DNA from 2 places in the Rhodovulum viride genome. Region 2 is predicted to be linked to the other one. Evidence: riboswitches for the same ligand, from Rfam matches in the RefSeq annotation. Region 2 holds a riboswitch; the other holds the start of a gene.
What was found. Region 2 has a riboswitch for thiamine pyrophosphate ahead of thiB (thiamine ABC transporter substrate binding subunit). Riboswitches for the same ligand answer to the same signal wherever they lie in the genome.

Region 1 (10,389 bases), on a different contig from region 2:
TGGCCGACCAGCGCCCGTCCGCGGTGCGCCAGACCGGGTGGCCCTCGAACAGGTCGTTGGCGGTCACGACGCTGGGGTGAAAGCGGCGTTTCATCGGGCGGCCTCGCGCAGGGCGGGAAGGGACCGGGCGGCGGCGCGCGGCGCCAGACCCAGCAGGATGACGGCCGGGCCGGTCAGCCCGGCGGCGGCGATCTCGGCGGGCAGGGTGCCCAGCCTTGCCGAAAGGATGCGTTCCTCGGGGCGGCCCGCATTCTCGACCACGCTGACCGGGGTAGCGGCCTCGGCGCCATGCATCATCAGCCGGCCCTGGATGAACCGCGCGGCGCGTTTGCCCATGTAGATCGCGGCGACCGTACCCGGCCGGGCCAGCGCGGCCCAGTCGTGATCGGCAAGGCCCTTCACGTCATGCCCGGTCAGCACGCGCAGCTCGGAATTGCGGCCGCGCCGGGTCAGGCTCTGGCCAAGGCTTGCGGCAGCGGCCGAGGCGGCGGTCAGCCCCGGCACCACCGACCAGGCGACACCGGCGGCCTCGCAGGCCTCGATTTCCTCGTCGAGCCGGCCGAAGACCGACGGATCGCCCGCCTTGAGCCGCACCACGACAAGGCCCCGGGCCGCACGGTCGACGATCAGGCCGTTGATGTCCGCCTGCGGCGTCGAGGGGCCAAAGCCGGTCTTTCCCGCCTCGACGATCTCGGCCTCGCGGCGGGCCAGTTCCAGGATCGGCGCGGGCACCAGCCGGTCGTGAATGACCACATCGGCGCGGTCGAGCGCGCGGCGGGCGCGCAGCGTCAGGTCGTCGGGATCGCCGGGGCCTGCGCCGACGAACAGCACCTCGCCCGTCGCCGTTTCGGCCGCCTTGTGGGCTTCAAGCAGGGGGGCAAGCTGCGGCGCGGGGCCCGGCATGCCGTCGAGAAGCCCCGCGAAGGCGTCTTCCCAGAAGCGGCGGCGGGCCCGGCCCTGGGGCAGCGCCTCGGCCGCCGGGCGGAAGGCATCGGCCGCGCGCACCCGCGCGCCAAGCCCGGCGGGCAGCCAGGCTTCGAGGCCCGCCTTGATGCGGCGCGCCAGAACCGGGGCCGCGCCCTCGGTGCCGATCGCCACGACGACGGGGGTGCGGTCGACCAGCGCGGGGGTGATGAAGGCGCTGTCGGCGCGGTTGTCGACGATGTTGCAAAGCACGCCCGCCGCCTGCGCGAGGTCGGCCACGCGGGCATCCTCGGCCGCGTCGTCGGTCGCGGCATAGACCAGCCGCGCGCCGTCGAGATCGGCCGCCTCGACGGGCCGCGCGACCCAGCTGAGACGCCCCTCGGCCTGCCAGTCGACGATCTTCGGGTCGGCCTCTGCGGCATGAACCGCGATCCGGGCCTCGGTCTTCAGCAGCAGGCGCAGCTTGGCCAGCGCGGTCTCGCCGCCGCCTGACACCACGATCCGCGCGCCCTCGGTGCGCAGGAAGATGGGGAAGAACTTCATCGGGACTCTCCCTGAAACTTTCCCGCAGTAGAACAAAATTCCCCGAGGAACGCGATAACCCGGAAGCAAAAGGGTCATAACTCCTTCCATTGCGATCCTGCGGGGACAAATTCCCATAAACTCCGTTTGCCGCGAAAACCTGCCCGGCGTCGGCCGCAGCGGGCGAACGCCCGTCTCGCAGTGGCAGACGCGCAATCCGCTGGCTCTGGGGGCGAACCGCGCCTAACCTTCGCGCAAATTGCCTGCCCGGAGTCCTGCCGATGCGTTTTCGCCCCCTGCTGCTTGCCGCCCTTCCGGCCCTGGCCGGACCGGCCGTCTGGGCCGGCCCGCATGCCGAGATGCTGGGCGAAGAGGCGGTGACGCTCAGGCTCGACCCGGCCACCGGGGCCCTGACGCTCGACGCGGTGCTGCCCGCGCCGCAAGGCGACGTGACGCTGCCCCGGCAGGACTGGCTGACCGTCGAGACGCTGGAGATCGGCGGCGACGCGACACCGGTGCCAAGCTCGGGCGTCTTGCGGGCGGCGCGGCATATGGGGCGGCCGGTGACGATGCGGCTGACCGGGACGCTGCCCCCGCTATCGCCTGAAATCGGCGAGGCCGCGCGGGCAGAGACGGCCAGCTATCTTCTGGGTTCGGGCTGGCTGCCGGTCGATTCCGCGCCCCGCGCCCGGTTCGAACTGAACCTCGAGGTGCCTGCGGGCTGGCGCCCGGCCGCGACCGGCAGGCTCGGCGCCGAGGCGGTCGGCGCCGAGGGGCGGCGCGCCCAGTTCGTGTTCACCGGTCGGGCGGCCGACATGGGGGTCTTTGCCGGGCGCTATACCGTGGGCGAGGCGAGGCATGGCGACTTGCGCCTGCGCACCTATTTCGAACCCCGCGATGCTGCCTATTCGCCCGCCTATACCGAGGCCGTCGCGGGCTATATCGACCGCTTCTCGGCCGAGATCGGCCCCTATCCCTATGCGGGCTTCTCGGTCGTGTCGGCGCCGATCCCGGTCGGGCTGGGGATGCCCGGTCTGACCTATGTCAGCCAGTCGATCCTGGGCCATGGCTACATGCGCGGGCGGTCGCTGGCCCATGAGGTGCTGCATTCCTGGTGGGGCAATTCGGTCGCCGTCGATTACCGGCGCGGCAACTGGTGCGAGGGGCTGACGACCTACATGGCCGACCATGCGCTGGCCGAGGATGCCGGTCCCGAGGCCGCGCGCGAGATGCGGCTGGGCTGGCTGCGCGACCTCGCGGCGCTGCCCGCCGACGAGGACCGGCCGCTGACCGAATTCCGCGCAGCCTCCCATGGGGCGCGGCAGGCGGTCGGCTATGGCAAGGCCGCCCTTCTGTTTCACATGCTCAAGGCCGAGCTCGGTCCCGCAGACTGGCACAAGGGCCTCAGCCGCTTCTATGCCGAGCGGCATGATCGGGTCGCCGCCTGGCACGACCTCCGCGCCGCTTTCGAGGAGGCATCGGGGCGCGATCTGGGCTGGTTCTTCGATCAGTGGCTGACCCGCAGCGGTCTGCCCGCGCTGCGGCTCGAGGCGGCCGAGCCCGAGGGCACGACCCTGCATTTGGTGCTGGGCCAGTCCGGGCCTGCCTACCGGCTGTCGGTGCCCGTGGTGGTCGAGACCGCGGCGGGGACCGAACGCCATCTGGTTCTGCTCGATGCCGGGCGGGGCGAGGCCACGCTGCGGCTTCGGGCTCCGGCGCGGGCGGTTTCGGTCGATCCCGATTTCGATCTGGCCCGCGCGCTGGCCCCGGGCGAGGTGCCGCCGATGCTGGGCGATCTCTTCGCCGGACCCGAACCGGTACTGCTGGCGCTTGGCGGCGAGACGGCAGCGGCCGAGGCTTTGGGCGCGCGGCTCTTGCGGCGCCCGGCGCGGCTGGTCGATGCGGCGGCGGCCGAGACCGCGCCCGCACTGATCGTGGTCGGCTCGGGGGCCGAGGTGGCGGCCTGGCGGATGGCGCATCTGTCCGCGCCCGCGCCCTGGAGCATGGATGCCGGCCGTGCGCGCGCCTGGGTCGAGCGCGACCCGGGCGGGCGGCTCATCGGATTTCTCTCGGCCGACCGGGCCGAGGATCTGGCCTCCGAGCTGGGCGCGCTGCGCTATCAGGCCGGCCAAAGCTATGCGGCCTTTTCGGGCGGGGCCGCCGTGGCGGCGGGCGACTGGCCGACCGGCGCGACGCCGCTGAGCCGCCGCTTCGACTGACCGGCGCCACGGTCCGGACAGGGCGTCCCCTTCCAGGGGTCTGCGTCAGTCCGGGAGGTCCCTCAGCGCAAAGAAATGGTCGGTCGGCCCATGCCCGTGCCCGACCGACAGCGCCGCGGCGCCTGCGATGGCGGCGCGCGTATAGGCGCGCGCCGCCTCGGCCGCAGGGCGCATCTCGCCCGTTCGGGCCAGCCAGGTCGCCAGTGCCGACGAGAGGGTGCAGCCGGTGCCATGTGTGTTCGGGCTGTCGATCCTCGGTCCCTCGAACCAGACCCGCCCGGTCGGTTCCAGCAGCAGATCGGGGCTGTCCGAGCCGGACAGATGGCCACCCTTCAACAGGACGGCGCGCGGCCCCAGCGCCAGAAGCGCCTCGGCCTGCGCCTCCATCCCGGCGCGGTCCTGCGCCTCGGGACGGCCCAGAAGATCGGCCGCCTCGGGCAGGTTCGGGGTGATCGCGGCGGCCATCGGCATCAGATGCACAGAAAGCGCGGCCACGGCCTCTTCGGCCAGCAACCGGTCGCCGCCCTTGGCCACCATCACCGGGTCCAGCACCACCGGCGCGTCGAGCCCGGCCAGCGCCCCGGCTACCGCCTCGACGATGGCGGCCGAGCCCAGCATGCCGATCTTGACCGCGTCGATGCGGATATCCTCGCGGATCGCGCGGATCTGGTCGGCAACCAGGGCGGGCGCCACCAGCTCTGCCCCGCGCACCCCCTGGGTGTTCTGCACGGTCAGCGCCGTGATCGCGGCCATGCCATAGCCGCCATTGGCGCCGATGGTCTTCAGATCGGCCTGGATCCCGGCCCCGCCCGAGGGGTCGGACCCGGCAATCGACAGGATGTTGGGGATCATGCGCTTCTCCAGGCTTCGGCCAGGGCGCGTGCCGCCGCCGCCGGATCGGGCGCGGCGGAAATCGCCGACACCACCGCCATGCCATTGGCGCCCGCCGCCTTGACACCGGCCGCGTCCGCGACCCCGAGCCCGCCGATCGCGACGCAGGGCAGGGCGGTGCTGCTCACGATCCGCCCAAGCCCGTCGACGCCCAGCGGGGCCGCGTGATCGGGTTTGGTGGCGGTCGCATGGACCGGCCCGACGCCCAGATAGTCGACACTGCCCGCGGGGATGGCGTCGAGCTGGGCCAGGGTCTCGACCGACAGGCCAAGCAGCCGCCCCGGTCCCAGGGCCTTGCGCAGCGCGCGCGGGTCGCCATCGGACTGCCCCACATGAAGCCCGTCGGCCCCTGAGGCCAGCACAACCGCCAGCCGGTCGTTGACGATCAGCGGCACGCCGCGCCGGGTCAGATCCGGTTTCAGCTGCCGGGCGAGCGCGACCAGATCGCTGTCGCTGGCCCGCTTGTCGCGCAGCTGCACCATGCTGGCGCCGCCCCGGACCGCCGCCATCACCAGATCCGGCGAGGCGCCGTCGGGGGTCACGAAATAGACGGCGAGGGTGTTTCGGTTCATGAGGGCTCGACCCGTGCGCCGAGGTCCAGCGCCTCGGGCGTCATGGCGTGCAGCGCGTCGATCAGCGCGACCGCAAAGCTGCCGGGACCGGATGCGCCCCTGGCCGCGATCTCGCCCGCCAGCCCGAAACAGGCCAGCGCCGCGACCGTCGCCTCGGCCCGGTCGGCGGCCTCGACCGCCACGAAGGCCGCGACCAGCGCGGTCAATGAACAGCCCAGCGCGGTGACTTTCGGCATCATCGGGTCGCCATTGTGGACACGCCAGGCGCGCGTGCCGTCGGTGACGTAATCGACCGGCCCGGTGACCGCGACCACCGCCCAGCTGCGCTGGGCAAGGGCCCGCGCCGCCGCCTCGGCCGCTTCGACCGGGTCGGCGCTGTCCGCGCCCTTGCCGCGCGCGGCAGCCCCGGCCAGCGCCAGGATCTCGGAGGCATTGCCCCGGATCACCGCCGGTTCCAGCGCCAGAAGATCGCCGCAAAGCGCCTGCCGGTACGAGGTCGCGCCGACCGCCACCGGGTCTAGCACCCAGGGCAGGCCCGCCGCCCGCGCCGCCCCGGCCGCGGCCTTCATGCCGGCGGCCCAATGCGGCGAAGGTGTGCCGATATTGATCGAGAGCGCCTGCGCCAGCGGCGTGAATTCAAGGGTTTCCTCGGCCGCATGCAGCATCGCGGGCGAGGCGCCCGCCGCCAGCAGCACATTCGCGGCCGTGTTCATGGCGACGAAATTGGTGATGCATTGCACGAGCGGCGCGCGCGCGCGCATCGCGGCAAGATGGACGCCGGGCGTGCGCTCTGTGCTGCGGGCGCCGGTCGGGGTCTCTTTCGCGCTGGGCATGGCTGTCCTCCCCTGGCATCGGACGGCCGCATCGGCCCGCTTTCGGGCCCGGCACGCGACTTCCTCCGCCAGCATGATCTGGTTCAGGTTCTAAGGGTGCTTCTCAGCCCGGGCAGATCCGGACGCCCCTGTCACAAGGCCACCAAACCACGTCCGCGCGCGGATGAAAAGGCCCCGGCTTCGGGCGGCGCTTGCGCCCGGGTGACACGGCTGCCAGAAGACGGGCAAACCCCGACAGGGCGGATCGGATGAAGGGACGGCTTGCAATGACAGGGCATGATGCGACGGCGGTTCCCGCCCCGGCAGGTCGGGGCCGCGCATGACACCTGCGGCGCGGATCGCGGCGGCGGCGGAGCTGCTCGATGCCTGGCGCGCGGGCGCTCCGGCCGAGAAGCTGCTGACCACCTGGGCGCGGCAGAACCGCTTTGCCGGGTCGAAGGACCGGGCCGCGATCCGCGACCATGTCTTCGACGCAATTCGCTGCGCCCGATCCTTCGCCGCGCTGGGCGGGGCGGCGACGGGACGCGGCCTGATGCTGGGCCGCATGCGCGCCGACGGCATCGACCCCGGGGCGGTCTTCACCGGCGAAGGTCACGCTCCGACGCCGCTGTCCGAGGCCGAAGCCGCCCCCCTGCCCAACCTGGCGGATCTGCCCGAGGCGGTCGCCTGCGACTGTCCCGAGGCGCTGGAAGAGGTGCTTCGCGACAGCCTCGGCCCGGCCTTCCGCCCGGTGATGGACCTGCTTAGGCACCGCGCGCCGGTCTTCCTGCGGGTCAATCTGCGCCGCAGCGGCCGGGACGAGGCGGCGGCTCTGCTGGCGGGGGAGGGGATCGAGACCCGGCCGCATGCGCTTTCGGCCACCGCGCTGGAGGTGACGGCCGGGGCACGGCGCGTCCAGCAGTCCCGCGCCTTTGCCGAAGGGGTGGTCGAACTGCAGGATGCGGCTTCGCAGGCGGTGGCCGATCTGATGCCGCTTGGCCCGGGCGCGCGGGTGCTCGATCTTTGCGCGGGCGGTGGCGGCAAGACGCTGGCCATGGCCGCGCGTGGAACGGCCCGGCATTATGCCCATGACGCGGCGCCGCAGCGGATGCGCGACCTGCCCGACCGGGCCGCCCGGGCGGGAATCGCGGTGACCTGCCTTGCCAGCGCCGAGCTTGACGAGGCCGCGCCCTTCGATCTGGTGCTCTGCGACGTGCCCTGTTCGGGCAGTGGCGCCTGGCGGCGAAGCCCCGAGGCCAAATGGCGCACGACCCCCGACGACCTGACCCGGCTGACCGCGCTGCAGGCCGGCATTCTCGACCGGGCGGCCGCTCTGGTCGCGCCGGGCGGGCATCTTGGCTATGCCACCTGCTCGCTCCTGTCGGCCGAGAACGACGCGCAGATCGCGCGGTTTCTTGCCAACACGCCGGGCTGGACGCAGGTCGCGGAGCGACACTTGACCCCGCTTGATGGCGGCGACGGATTCTATGCGGCGGTCCTGCGGCGCGGCGATGGCTGACAAGCGTTACGTTACGTTGGTCGGCGATCCTGTGCCGTTCGGTCATCCCGATGGGGCCGCATTAACCTTCGGTTAACACCTGTGGAGAAAGAGTGGGCAAGACGCTCTGCCCGGGAGGCCTCATTGTTGCGTTTTGTGCCCGTTCTGGTGACTGTGCGGCGATCCGCGGCGGCCCATGCCGACCGCGCCTGGGTGGCCTTGGCACTTGGCGTTCTGCTGGTTGCCGCGGCGTTGACATCGCCCTGGCCCGGGCTTTTTGCGCCATTGCTGACGGCGGGCAGCACGCTCGCCTGTCTGGCCCTGCTGCTGCGCCTCTTCGGGCGGCCGGTGTCGGACATTCCCTCGGACCGGCTGCGGCGGCTCTGCGCCAGCGCGCCGGGCGCGACCCTGGTCACCGATGCCGAAGGCTGCGTGCTGATCGCCAGCCCCGAGGCCCAGCGCCGGGTCGCGGCGGTGCGCGGCCAGCCGGTCGCGGGCGCGCTGCAGGCGATCTTTGCAGATCCCGACCATGCGGTCTCGGACCTGATCTCGGCCGCCGCCCGGGGCCTTCCGGCCGCGGCGCAGCGCAGCCTGGCCTCGGGGCCGCTCCGGATCGGGGTCGAACGCGCCGGGTCGGGGCTGTTTCTCTGGCGGCTCGAATCCTGCGCAGCCGACGGTCCCGAAATCGCGCTGCCGATGGTCCGGCTCGATCCGGCCGGGCGTCTGGCGGTCATCAACGCCGCCGCGCGTGCGCTGATCGGGCAAAGCCCTGACAGCGTGGCGACATTGCTGGGCGGGGCTTCGGACGAGACCGAAGAGGTGATGGTCGAAACCCCCGAAGGGCCAAGCCGCCGCCGCCTGCTGCAGCTTCGCATGGCCGATGGCGGGCGCGAATTCTATATCCTGCCCGAGGCCTCGGGGGCGCGGGCCGCCGAGGCGCCCGAGGGGTTTCTCGACGCGCTGCCGGTCGCCCTCTTGCAGCTCGACATCGACGGCACGGTGCGGCTGTCGAACGCCCGGGCGAACAAGCTTCTGGGCGCCGATACCGGCGAGGCGCTGAACCTCTGCGACCGGCTCGAAGGTCTGGGGCGGTCGGTCGGCGACTGGCTGGCCGATGCCGCCCAGGGTCGCGCCCCCAACACCGCCGAGGTGTTGCGCGTCGCCCGCGACGACCGCGAGCTTTTCGTTCAGGTCGCGCTGGCGCGGATGGGCGGGGGCGGTCTGGTCGCCGTGCTGCATGACGTGACCGAGATGAAGACTTTGGAGGCGCAATTCACCCAAAGCCAGAAGATGCAGGCGATCGGCCAGCTGGCGGGCGGGGTGGCGCATGACTTCAACAACCTGCTGACCGCGATCTCGGGCCATTGCGATCTTCTGATGCTGCGCCATGACGCGGGCGATCCCGATTACGGCGACCTGGTGCAGATCCACCAGAACGCCAACCGCGCGGCGAGCCTGGTGGGCCAGCTTCTGGCCTTTTCGCGCAAGCAGACGCTCAGCCCCGAGGTGATGGATCTGCGCGACACGATGGGCGAACTGGCCCATCTGCTGGACCGGCTGGTGGGCGAGAAGGTGCGCCTGAGGATGCGCCATGCCGAGGCGCTGCCGCCGATCCGGGCCGACAAGCGTCAGCTGGAACAGGTGGTGATGAACCTCGTGGTGAACGCCCGCGACGCGATGCCCGAGGGCGGCGAGATCCGGCTGGAAACCGAGGCGGTGCAGCTGAGCACCGAATTGCAGCGCGACCGCGCCGTGGTGCCGCCCGGCCCCTATGCGATGATCCGCGTCCGCGACGAGGGGCACGGCATTCCGCCCGACCGCCTGACCAAGATCTTCGAGCCCTTCTACACCACCAAGCGCCCCGGCGAGGGCACGGGTCTGGGCCTTTCGACCGTCTATGGCATCGTCAAGCAGACCGGCGGCTTTGTCTTCGTCGACAGCACCGTCGGGCAGGGCAGCTGCTTTTCGGTCTATCTGCCCGCCTATGCCGGCGAAATCGGCCCGGCCGCGCCCCGGCGCGAGCAGGGCACGGTCGAAGACCAGCCCGCACAGGCAGTCGTGCTGTTGGTCGAGGACGAGGCACCGGTGCGCTCGTTCGCGGCGCGGGCGATGCGGATGCGCGGCCATACCGTGCTGGAGGCCGAAAGCGGCGAGGAGGCCCTTGAGAAGCTCGCCGATCCCGATCTCAAGGTCGATGTCTTCGTCAGCGACGTGGTGATGCCGGGGCTCGACGGGCCTGGCTGGGTCAGCAAGGCTCTGGCCGACCGTCCGGGCACGCGGGTGATCTTCGTCTCGGGCTATGCCGAGGACAGCTTTGGCGAGATCAAGGCGCGGATCCCGAATTCGGTCTATCTGCCGAAACCCTTCTCGCTGGCCGATCTGACCGCCACCGTCCAGCGCCAGCTGCGCGCCGCGGCTCGCGCGCGAGAAGGCCACCCCGACGAAGAAGAGGGACGGCTGCCAGAAGAGGTCTCGTGACCGCCCGGCGCGCCCGGCTTCATGGCCCGGCTGCGCGATCTCGTCGGGCGTGAACACTTCCTTAACTGTTTCGGTCAATCCTGAGAATGGGAACAATTTGACTTGAAATGTTCGCCTTTTGATCTCATATGGATGAGAACAAGAGGCGAACAAGAGCGGTCATTGCCGCCCGCTTCCGGGTGTGGAATAAGGAACCAAACATGGCGACGGCGAACCTCCTGGACATGGCAGACAAGAAAGCTTCGGACAAGCAGAAGGCGCTCGACTCGGCGCTGGCACAGATCGAACGGCAGTTCGGCAAGGGCTCGATCATGCGGCTCGGGGCGGACAACCCCGTGCAGGAGATCGAGGCGACCTCGACCGGCTCGCTCGGTCTCGACATCGCGCTGGGGATCGGCGGGCTGCCCAAGGGCCGCATCATCGAGATCTACGGGCCCGAAAGCTCGGGCAAGACCACGCTGACGCTGCATTGC
Region 2 (10,389 bases):
GAAGAGTTCGTAGACGGTCTCGGCGCCCGCGAGCCCCACCAACGGTCAAGTCCATGGTGGCCAGCGCCGTGATCCGGAGCCCGCCCGACTGCGCGTCGCTGAACGGGTCGCGGATCATGTCCACAGCCCCCCATGCGCCGATGAAAATCGGGGCCACGCCGCCCGCCGCTGTGGTCAGCAGCGAGGCCGTCGCCAGCGGATTGCCCGAGGGCGCGGCCAGCGCGTTATGGGTCATGGCGATGTTCCCGGCCGGGGTATTCTTCGCCAGTCGGTCCCATTCCGAGACGGCGGTGCCCTCGATCAGCGCGCCGTCCAGGAAGTCCCACAGCTCGGGCCGGATCAGCGCCTGCACCGCGCCGGGCGATCCGGCGGTGTTCGCCGTCATGAAGCGGGTCACGGCCGAGCGGAACGCGCCCCTCCGCCCGCCCGAACGGGTGCTGGAGGCCACGGCCGAATACCGCGAGGAAAGCGATCCGGTGGGCGCCTTCCTGACCGAATGTGCCATCGTCACCGGCGCCGAGGATGATTTCATCCATTCCCGCGACCTGATCGAGGCCTTCAACTTCTGGCTCGAAGATCGCGGCGAGACCCGATGGGGCGGCCGCACGGTCTCGAACCGTCTCAAGCAGAAGGCCAGCCGCTGGCGCCATCCCCAGACCGGCAAGAACTTCATCCCCGGCAAGCGCGGGGCAACCGGCTATCGCGGTATTCGTCTCTCAGCCTCGGCCTTGGCGGCATCGTGGCTGTACTGCAGAAGCGGGACCATCGCCTTGCCAAGCTCGGTCCGATGGGACCGCATGCCCTCCGCTGGAACGGGTCGCCGCCCAGTTCCTCTTCCAGCCGCTTGACTGCGGGTGTCAGTGCGGGCCGGGTCACGCTGCACGGGCCGGCGGCCTGAGTAAAATTCAGCCCGCAGCTTGCCGCCAGGAAATATCGGATCTGTGAAGCTCCATAGTCCCTTCCCGCGGGAGTACCCTGGCGGCATCCTGCCCTGCCGTCTGTAACGGCGCGTGCCTCCCGCCCCGCCCCCGAGCGCAGAGATCGCTCCGGGCGGCCTTCGAAACAGCCAAGCTGTGCTGCGATCACCGACAAATCACTTTCTGAGAATGCGATAGCCGACTCCTGCCCAATGCTGCGCCGGCCGCCGGATCTGCCGACACGGGCGGTGCCCCTGCCGCGCTGCAGGGGCAGACCGCGGCCCGCAGACAGTAACCGCCGACGCGCTAGCAGATCCGGCCCCGATTGCCGCCCACCTGACCGCGATGCAGCAGCAGATGGTCCAGAAGAACGCAGGCCATCATCGCCTCGCCCACCGGCACCGCGCGGATGCCGACGCAGGGGTCGTGGCGGCCCTTGGTGACAATCTCGGTCTCTTCGCCCGCCACCGTCACCGTGCGCCGGGGGGTCAGGATCGACGAGGTCGGCTTGACCGCGAAGCGCACCACCACCTCCTGCCCGGTCGAGATCCCGCCGAGGATGCCGCCCGCATGGTTCGAGGCATAGACCGGCCCGTCGGGACCCATGGTCATCTCGTCGGCATTCTCGACGCCGGTCAGGGTCGCGGCCGCCATGCCCTCGCCGATCTCGACCGCCTTCACGGCATTGATGCTCATCATCGCCGCCGCCAGATCGGTGTCGAGCTTGCCATAGATCGGCGCGCCAAGGCCCGCGGGCACGCCCGAAGCCACGATCTCGACCACCGCGCCGACCGAGTTGCCCGCCTTGCGGAGCCCGTCGAGGTAGCCTTCCCACTCCACCGCCGCCTGTGCGTCCGGCGCCCAGAACGGGTTGCGTTCGATCTGAGCGGCATCGAAACGCGCCCGGTCGATGGCATGGGGGCCGATCTGCACCATGTAGCCGGTGATCGTCAGCCCAGGCGCCAGCGATGCCAGCGCCGCCCGCGCCACGCCCCCGGCCGCCACCCGTGCCGCCGTTTCCCGAGCCGAGGACCGGCCGCCGCCGCGATAATCGCGGATGCCGTATTTCTGCCAGTAGGTGATGTCGGCATGGCCGGGCCGGAACTTCTGCGCGATGTCGCCGTAATCCTTGGACCGCTGGTCGGTGTTGCGGATCATCAGCTGCACCGGGGTGCCCGTGGTCTGCCCCTCGAACACGCCCGACAGGATCTCGACCGCGTCGGGTTCCTGCCGCTGGGTGGTGAACCGGCTCTGCCCGGGTTTCCGACGGTCGAGCCAGTGCTGCAGCATCGCCTCGTCGACCGCGATGCCGGGCGGACAGCCATCGACCGTCGCGCCAAGCGCGGGCCCGTGGCTTTCGCCCCAGGTGGTGACGCGGAACAGATGGCCGAAGGTGTTCAGGCTCATTCTTGGCTCATGGGGGCGATCTCCTTTGGCCTATGGGCATAGCCGCCGGGCGCCCGCCCCTCAAGGGGTTTGCCCAGACTGCGCGGGGCGGGGCCTGAGTTTGGCTTGCGGACCACAGGGCGGGGCGCTAGCGTGGCCGTCACCTCGGGGTGCCCCATGGGGCTGAGATGCGCAACCTGCGAACCCGTTGAACCTGAACCGGTTAGAACCGGCGGAGGGAAGGCCCATGGACAGATCTCCACCCTTGCCCGGCCGCCCCCATCTTTGGAGGAGGACCATGCGTATCCAAGTTATCGCCGCGGCGCTGGCCGCGTCGGCCCTGCCCGCATTGGCGGACGAGCGGCCCGAACTGACCGTCTACACCTATGAAAGTTTCGTGGCAGAATGGGGCCCCGGCCCGATCGTCAAGGACGCCTTCGAAGCCCGGTGCGGCTGCGCGCTGAATTTCGTGGCCGCGGGCGACGGCGCGGCGCTGCTGGCGCGGCTGCGGCTGGAAGGCGACCGGACCGACGCGGATGTCGTGCTGGGGCTCGATACCAACCTGACCGCCGCCGCGGCCGAAACCGGTCTGTTCGCCCCGCATAACCGCGACGACGCCGTGCTCGACCTGCCGGTCGGCTGGGAAGACCCGCTGTTTCTGCCCTATGACTGGGGCTATTTCGCCTTCGTCTACGACAAGACCCGGCTGCCCGAGCCGCCCGCCAGTTTCGAGGACCTGATCGCCGCGCCCGAGGACCTGAAGATCGTGATCCAGGACCCGCGCAGCTCGACCCCCGGTCTGGGGCTGCTGCTTTGGGTCAAGGCCGCCTATGGCGACCGCGCGCCCGAGATCTGGGAGGGGCTTGCGCCGCATATCCTGACCGTGACCAAGGGCTGGACCGAATCCTACGGCATGTTCATCGACGGCGAGGCCGACATGGTGCTGTCCTACACCACCTCGCCCGCCTATCACCTGATCGCCGAAGAGGACTATACCAAGGCCGCCGCCCGCTTCGACGAGGGCCACTACCTGCAGATCGAGGTGGCGGGCATCGTGGCCTCGTCCGACCAGCCCGAGCTGGCGCAGCAATTCCTCGACTTCATGCTGACCGAACCGTTCCAGTCGGCAATCCCCACCACCAACTGGATGTATCCGGCCGTCACCCCCGCCAACGGGTTGCCCGCGGGCTACGAGACCCTGATCAGGCCCGAAACGGCGCTGATCTTCCCGGCGGGCGAGGCGGCCGAGGTGCGGGACGAGGCGCTTGCCGAATGGCGCGACGCGCTCAGCCGCTAGGCGCTGCCACCGGGTTGGGGCTGGGCGCCGCAGCACTGGCGCTGGCGCTTGGCCTCGGCACCATCGCGACCGTGGCCCTGCGCGCGGAAGGGCCCGCGCGGCTGGGTGTCGCCGATCTGGCGGCGGTGCGGTTCACGCTGTTGCAGGCGTTGGCCTCGGCCGCGCTCAGCACCCTGCTGGCAGTGCCGGTGGCCCGGGCGCTGGCCCGGCGCCGCTTTCCGGGACGGGGTGTGCTGATCACCCTTCTGGGTGCGCCCTTCATCCTGCCCGTCATCGTCGCGGTGATGGGCCTTCTGGCCGTCTTCGGCCGCAGCGGCCTTCTGTCTGCGGCCCTTGCACCGCTGGGCCTGGGCCCGGTCGACATCTACGGGCCGGGCGGCGTGGTGCTGGCCCATGTCTTCTTCAACCTGCCGCTGGCGACCCGGCTGGTGCTTCAGGGCTGGCTGGCGATTCCGGCGGAACGCTTCCGGCTGGCGGCGGCGCTGGGCTTCGGCCCGGCCGAGCGCTTCGCCCATATCGAACGCCCGATGCTGCGCGAGGTACTGCCCGGCGCCTTTCTGGTCGTCTTCCTGATCTGCCTGACCAGCTTTGCCGTCGCCCTGACCCTTGGCGGCGGACCGCGCGCGACAACGGTCGAGCTGGCGATCTATCAGGCCTTCCGCTTCGATTTCGACCTTGGCCGTGCTGCCTGGCTGGCGCTGATCCAGGTCGGGCTGTCGGTCATCGCCGCGCTTTCGGCCTTCGCGATCGCCGTGCCGGGCGCCTTCGGGCCCGGTCTCGGTCGCCCGGTCGCGCAGCTCGGCACGGACGGGCGGTGGCTGCGGCTGCAGGACGCGGCCTGGCTGACGCTGGCCACGCTGTTCCTGATCCTGCCGCTTGCCATGGTGACGCTGCGCGGCCTGCCGGGACTGGCGGGCTTGCCCCCCTCGGTCTATGCGGCGGCGCTCCGCTCGCTTGCTGTGGCGCTCGGCTCGGCCGCGCTGACGCTGGCGCTGGCGCTGCCGATGGCCATCGCCATCGACCGGCTCAAGGGCCTTCGGGGTCGGGCGGTTCAGGCGGCGGGCACGCTCACCATCGCCGCCTCCCCGCTGGTGATGGGCACCGGGCTTTTCATCCTGCTCTTCCCGCTGGCCGATCCGCGGCTGCTGGCGCTGCCGGTTACCGCGACCGTCAATGCCGCGATGAGCCTGCCCTTCGCGCTGCGCGCGCTGGTGCCCGCCGTGGCCGAAGCCGAGCGCAGCCATGGCCGCCTTGCCGACAGCCTCGGGATGACCGGAGGTGCGCGGCTCAGGCTGATGCTGATGCCGCGCCTGCGGCGTCCCGTGGGCTTCACGCTCGGGCTTTCGGCGGCGCTCTCGATGGGCGATCTGGGCGTGATCGCGCTGTTCTCCGACCCGGGCCATGCCACGCTGCCCTTGCAGCTTTACGGGTTGATGGCGGCCTACCGGATGGACAGCGCGGCCGGCGCCGCCCTCTTGCTGCTGGTGCTCAGCCTCGGGCTCTTCTGGATCTTCGACCGCGGAGGACGCGCCCATGCTGAGCCTTGAGACCCTCGTCCTTCTTCAGGGCGGCTTCTCACTCAGCGCGGACCTGACCGTCGCGCCGGGCCGGATCGTGGCGCTGCTGGGGCCCTCGGGCGCGGGCAAGTCGACACTGCTCGACACCATCGCGGGCTTTCTCGCGCCCGACCGGGGCCGGGTGCTCTGGCAGGGCACCGATCTCGGCCCGCTCGCGCCCGGCGACAGGCCGCTTTCGGTGCTATTTCAGGACAACAACCTCTTTCCCCACCTGACCGCCGCCCAGAATGTCGGGCTTGGCCTTCGTCCCGGCCTTCGGCTCGACCGGGACCAGACCCGCGCGGTCGAAACCGCTCTCGACCGGGTCGGGCTGGCCGGACTCGGCACCCGGAAGCCGGCGGCGCTGTCGGGCGGCCAGCGCGGCCGGGTGGCCCTGGCGCGGATGCTGTTGCGCAACCGGCCGCTGATGCTGCTGGATGAGCCCTTCGCCGCCCTCGGCCCGGCGCTCAAGGCCGGGATGCTCGATCTGCTGGCCGACCTTGCGCACGAGACCGGCGCCACCGTTCTGTTCGTCACCCACGATCCGGCCGATGCCCGCGCCATCGCCGATCAGACGATCCTCGTCGCAGAAGGCCGCGCCCATCCGCCCCGTGCGACGGCCGATCTGCTGGCCCACCCGCCGCCGGCGCTGCGCGCCTATCTGGGCTGATCGCGCCTTTCCCTTCTTCTTGGCAAAAATACCCATGACACGCCCGATCCGGGGCACTGTCGGCGGCCCGGAGCGCAAACCGGGGCGCAAACCGGGGCGCAAACCGGGGCGCAAACGAAAAACGCGCCCCGAAGGGCGCGTTTCCGTCAACCGAAGATCCAAAGATCAGACGTTCTTCTTGGGCTTGTAGGGGGCCCAGAGACGCTTGTTCGTCAGATAGAGCAGCACGGTCAGCACGCCAAGGAACAGGACCGAGATGACCCCCGCTTCCTTGCGCATCATCAGCTTGGGCTCGGCCGTCCACATCAGGAAGGCCGCGACGTCCTTGGCTTCCTGTTCCATGGTGGCCTCGGTGCCGTCGGCATATTCCACATCCTCGCCGAACAGCTGGGGAGGCATCGCGCTCCAGCCGGTCGAGAAGACCGGGTTCTCGTAATACAGCGTGCCGGCCTCTTCCTTGGTCTCGTCGCTGAAGGCGAGCAGGTAGGAGGTGATGTATTCGGGGCCGCCCATGCCGTTGAAGAACTGCGACAGACCGGTGCCAAGCGGGCCATGGAAGCCCGCCCGCGCCTTCGCCATCAGGCTGAGGTCCGGGGCGCCGGGATAGGTCGCGCCGGGGAAGTGGTCCGTCGGCTTGCCATCGCGGTAATCCTCGATCTCGGGATCGTAGATGCTGTAGGTGGCCGCATAGGCGCGCATCGCATCGTCGCTCAGCGTCGGCCCGCCCGGCTCGGAGAGCGACCGGAAGGGCACGTATTTCAGACCGTGGCAAACCGAGCAGATCTGGGTGTAGATCTGCAGGCCGCGTTGCAGCTGAGCCTGGTCGTATTTGCCGAAGGGCCCCTCGAACGAGAACTTGTAGTCCTTCACATGGCCGCCCTCGGCGGCCCAGGCGCCACCCGCCCCCAGCGTCAGGGCGGTCAGGGCGGTGATCGTCAGTTTCTTGAACATCTTATCCGATCCCTTCTGTCACTCGGCCGGCGTGGCCTTGCCGGCCGCGGCGCCTTCGCCGTAGTGGGCGTTGAAGTCTTCCTCGATGGTTTCCGGCTGCGGCAGCGGCTTCTCGATCACGCCCAGCACCGGCAGGATCACCAGGAAGTACGCGAACCAGTAGGCGGCACCGACGAGCGAGATGTTGGCATAGACCGCCTCGGCCGGCATCCCGCCCGCCCAGGTCAGCAGCACGAAGTCGACGACGAAGAGCGCGAAGGCCAGCTTGAACTGCGGACGGTAGCGGCCCGAGCGCACGTTCGAGGTGTCGAGCCAGGGCACCAGCGCCATCACGATGATCGAGCCGAACATCGCGATCACACCGAAGAATTTGGCGTTGACGACGCCGAAGGTCAGCCAGTCGACGATCATCACCACCCAGACGTCGGCGGTGAAGGCCCGCAGGATCGCGTAGAAGGGCAGGAAGTACCATTCCGGCACGATGTGCGTCGGGGTCTGCAGCGGGTTCGCCTCGAGGTAGTTGTCGGGGTGACCCAGGTAATTCGGCATGAAGCCCACGATCGCGAAGAAGACGACCAGCACGACGCCCAGCGCGAACAGGTCCTTCATCACGAAGTAGGGCCAGAAGGGCAGCGTGTCCTTGTCGGCCTCTTCCCGCGAACCGCGGCGGACCTCAACACCGGTGGGGTTGTTGTTGCCGGTGGTGTGGAACGCCCAGACGTGGACGATCGACAGCCCGAGGATCACGAACGGGATCAGGTAGTGCAGCGAGAAGAACCGGTTCAGCGTCGCGTTGCCGACGGCCGGCCCGCCCAGCAGCCATTGCTGGATGTCGTGACCGATCCACGGGATCGCGCCGAACAGGCCGGTGATCACGGTGGCGCCCCAGAAGGACATCTGGCCCCAGGGCAGGACGTAGCCCATGAACGCGGTCGCCATCATCGCCAGGTAGATCAGGATGCCGATGATCCAGGTCACCTCGCGGGGCGACTTGTAGGACCCGTAATAGAGGCCGCGGAAGATGTGCAGGTAGACCGCCACGAAGAACAGCGAGGCGCCGTTCGAGTGCAGATACCGCAGGAAGTGGCCGCCGTTCACGTTGCGCATGATGTGCTCGAGCGAGGCGAAGGCCATCTCGGTGTTCGGCACGTAGTGCATCGCCAGGACGATGCCGGTGACGATCTGCAGCACCAGCGTGAAGAACAGCACCACGCCCCAGATCCACATCCAGTTGAGGTTCTTCGGGGTGGGGATCATCAGGGTGTCGTAAATCAGGCTGATGACCGGCAGGCGCCGCTCCAGCCACTTCTCGGGGGCCGACCCCGGTTCGTAATGATCGTGAGGAATACCGGACATTCGGGGGCTCCCTTAACCGAGTTGGATGGTCGTCTCGTCCACGAAGGACGCAACCGGGATGTACATGTTCTCGGGCGCGGGGCCCTTGCGGATGCGGCCCGCGGAATCGTAGTGCGAGCCGTGGCAGGGGCAGAACCACCCGCCGAAATCACCGGACTGGTTGCCGATCGGAACGCAGCCGAGATGGGTGCAGACGCCGATCATGACCAGCCATTTGCCCTCTTCGTCCATCGTCCGGTTCTGGTCCGTCGCCTCGCCCGGCTTGTTCGGGTTGCGCGAGTTGTTGTCGCGAAGGTCGGACAGCGGGATCGAGCGCGCCAGTTCGATATCTTCGGGAGTACGCAGGCGGATGAACACCGGCTTGCCGAGAAACTTGACAGTAATCTGCTGGCCTTCGGACACCGACGAGACGTCGACCCGGATCGAACTCAGCGCCTGCACGTCGGCGGAGGGGTTCATCTGGTTGATCAGCGGCCAGATGGCCGCACCTGCGGTCACAGCACCGGCGCCCGCCGTGGCATAGTAAAGGAAGTCTCGGCGGGTGCCGTCGTGATCTTCTGCGTGCGACACGAGAATTTCTCCTTTCCAGGACCGGGTCGCCCCCGGTCGATTCGAAAAAACGGGCCAAGGGATTCCTCGGCCGTTTACCAGACTTACCTAGCCCCGGCAGGAAAATTGCGTCCAGCGGACATAGCCGCGCAGCGACGGCGGAGGCTCAGACGGATTCCGGTCGACCGCCGTATACCCCTCAGGGACAATTCCAGCCAGAGGGAATCGGGTTATTAGACCGATTCTGAGACGTTCAACCGCATGCCAAGACACTATATTGCGCTATTTGGGCCGTTGTTCAGGCCGCCGTCCTGCCCCGGCGTCACACCCGGCGAACCCGCAGCCGACCGAAGGCCGAGGCATCGATCTCGACCCCCGGGCCGGCGGGGCCCACGCGGAAAGTACGGCGCATCCGGGCGGCCCCGTTCACCTGTTCTTGACCGCGACGGAAGGTCAGCCCCTCGCCCAGCTCGTCCATGGCGTCTTCCGTGCGCTGGTCGCGGCGCAGTCCGTCCCGGCTTTTCGACAGTGCGTAGGCGGCCAGAGCGACCGCGCCATAGCGCAGGCCGTAGCGCAGGGCGACGGTCGCGATGGGGGCGAGAGGCAGGGGCATCGGCGAAACTCCTGGAAGACTGCTCAAAAGATAGGCTGAGCGGGGACGCCTGTCCATTCACATATCGGTCGGCCGTCCCGGGCGGGGCCGCGCCCGGTCGGGACCGGACAAGACTCTAGTCCGCCTGAAGCCGGGTCGTCGAGCATCCGCAGATGGTCGCGGTCACGATCCGGCCCTCGGGCCGGTCCGACCCGAAATCGACCTCAGTGAACTGCTCGGTCCGGCCCATGCGCGGGCTTTCCATCAGGATCCGGTGGCTCCGCCCGACCTGGGCCGCCAGATGCCGCGCGACCTGCGCGTCGCCCGCGGCCCTGAGCCGCGCCGCCCGGTCGCGGATCGCCGCGCCATCGACCTGGGGCATCCGCGCTGCGGGCGTGCCGGGACGGGGCGAGTAGGGAAAGACATGCAGCCAGGTCAGGTCGCACTCTTCGACCAGCCTGAGGGAATTCCCGAACATCTCTTCGGTTTCGGTCGGAAAGCCCGCGATGATGTCGGCGCCAAACGTCATGTCGGGGCGCAGGCGCCGCGCCTCGGCACAGAACCGGATCGCGTCGTCGCGCAGGTGCCGGCGTTTCATCCGCTTGAGGACCATGTCGTCGCCCGCCTGCAGCGATAGGTGAAGATGCGGCATCAGCCGCTCTTCCTCGGCGATCGCCCGCATCAGGGCGTCATCGGCCTCGATGGAATCGATCGAGGAAATCCGGAGGCGCGGCAGCTCGGGCACCAGCTTCAGGATGCGCGCCACCAGATCGCCCAGCCGCGGCGTGCCCGGCAGATCGGCGCCCCAGCTGGTCAGGTCGACCCCGGTCAGCACCACCTCGTTATAGCCCGCGCCGACCAGCCGCCGGATCTGCTCGACCAGCACCCCCGCCGGGACCGACCGCGAATTGCCCCGCCCGAAAGGGATGATGCAGAAGGTACAGCGGTGATCGCAGCCGTTCTGGATCTGCACGAAGGCGCGGCTTCGGGTGCCGAACCCGTCGATCAGGTGGCCCGCCGTCTCGGTCACCGACATGATGTCGTCGACCATGACCCTCTCGGTCTCGCCGATGAAATCGGGGCCCTTCGCAATCCCGGTCCAGGTCTCGGGCCGC

Region 1: it holds a riboswitch for thiamine pyrophosphate, as region 2 does, so the genes downstream of both, thiM (hydroxyethylthiazole kinase) here and thiB (thiamine ABC transporter substrate binding subunit) in region 2, are expected to answer to the same signal.

What each region holds. Positions count from the first base shown of each region.
Region 1 covers NZ_MUAV01000003.1:91,522-101,910, forward strand. Annotated here, with positions in the region: gene BYZ73_RS03180 (DUF2849 domain-containing protein) at 1-94, opposite strand, end outside; gene cysG (siroheme synthase CysG) at 91-1,467, opposite strand; gene BYZ73_RS03190 (M1 family metallopeptidase) at 1,728-3,665, shown strand; gene thiD (bifunctional hydroxymethylpyrimidine kinase/phosphomethylpyrimidine kinase) at 3,711-4,517, opposite strand; gene thiE (thiamine phosphate synthase) at 4,514-5,128, opposite strand; gene thiM (hydroxyethylthiazole kinase) at 5,125-5,961, opposite strand; TPP riboswitch at 6,005-6,101, opposite strand; gene BYZ73_RS03210 (RsmB/NOP family class I SAM-dependent RNA methyltransferase) at 6,281-7,459, shown strand; gene BYZ73_RS03215 (ATP-binding protein) at 7,595-9,916, shown strand; gene recA (recombinase RecA) at 10,117-10,389, shown strand, end outside.
Region 2 covers NZ_MUAV01000031.1:2,391-12,779, reverse strand. Annotated here, with positions in the region: gene BYZ73_RS23905 (hypothetical protein) at 1-385, opposite strand, end outside; gene BYZ73_RS23900 (primase-like DNA-binding domain-containing protein) at 384-848, shown strand; partial or broken gene BYZ73_RS24195 (hypothetical protein) at 865-1,086, opposite strand; gene aroC (chorismate synthase) at 1,224-2,324, opposite strand; TPP riboswitch at 2,460-2,561, shown strand; gene thiB (thiamine ABC transporter substrate binding subunit) at 2,602-3,600, shown strand; gene BYZ73_RS18650 (ABC transporter permease family protein) at 3,576-5,147, shown strand; gene BYZ73_RS18645 (thiamine ABC transporter ATP-binding protein) at 5,134-5,826, shown strand; gene BYZ73_RS18640 (cytochrome c1) at 5,992-6,777, opposite strand; gene BYZ73_RS18635 (cytochrome b) at 6,796-8,133, opposite strand; gene petA (ubiquinol-cytochrome c reductase iron-sulfur subunit) at 8,146-8,703, opposite strand; gene BYZ73_RS18625 (hypothetical protein) at 9,005-9,295, opposite strand; gene mtaB (tRNA (N(6)-L-threonylcarbamoyladenosine(37)-C(2))-methylthiotransferase MtaB) at 9,411-10,389, opposite strand, start outside.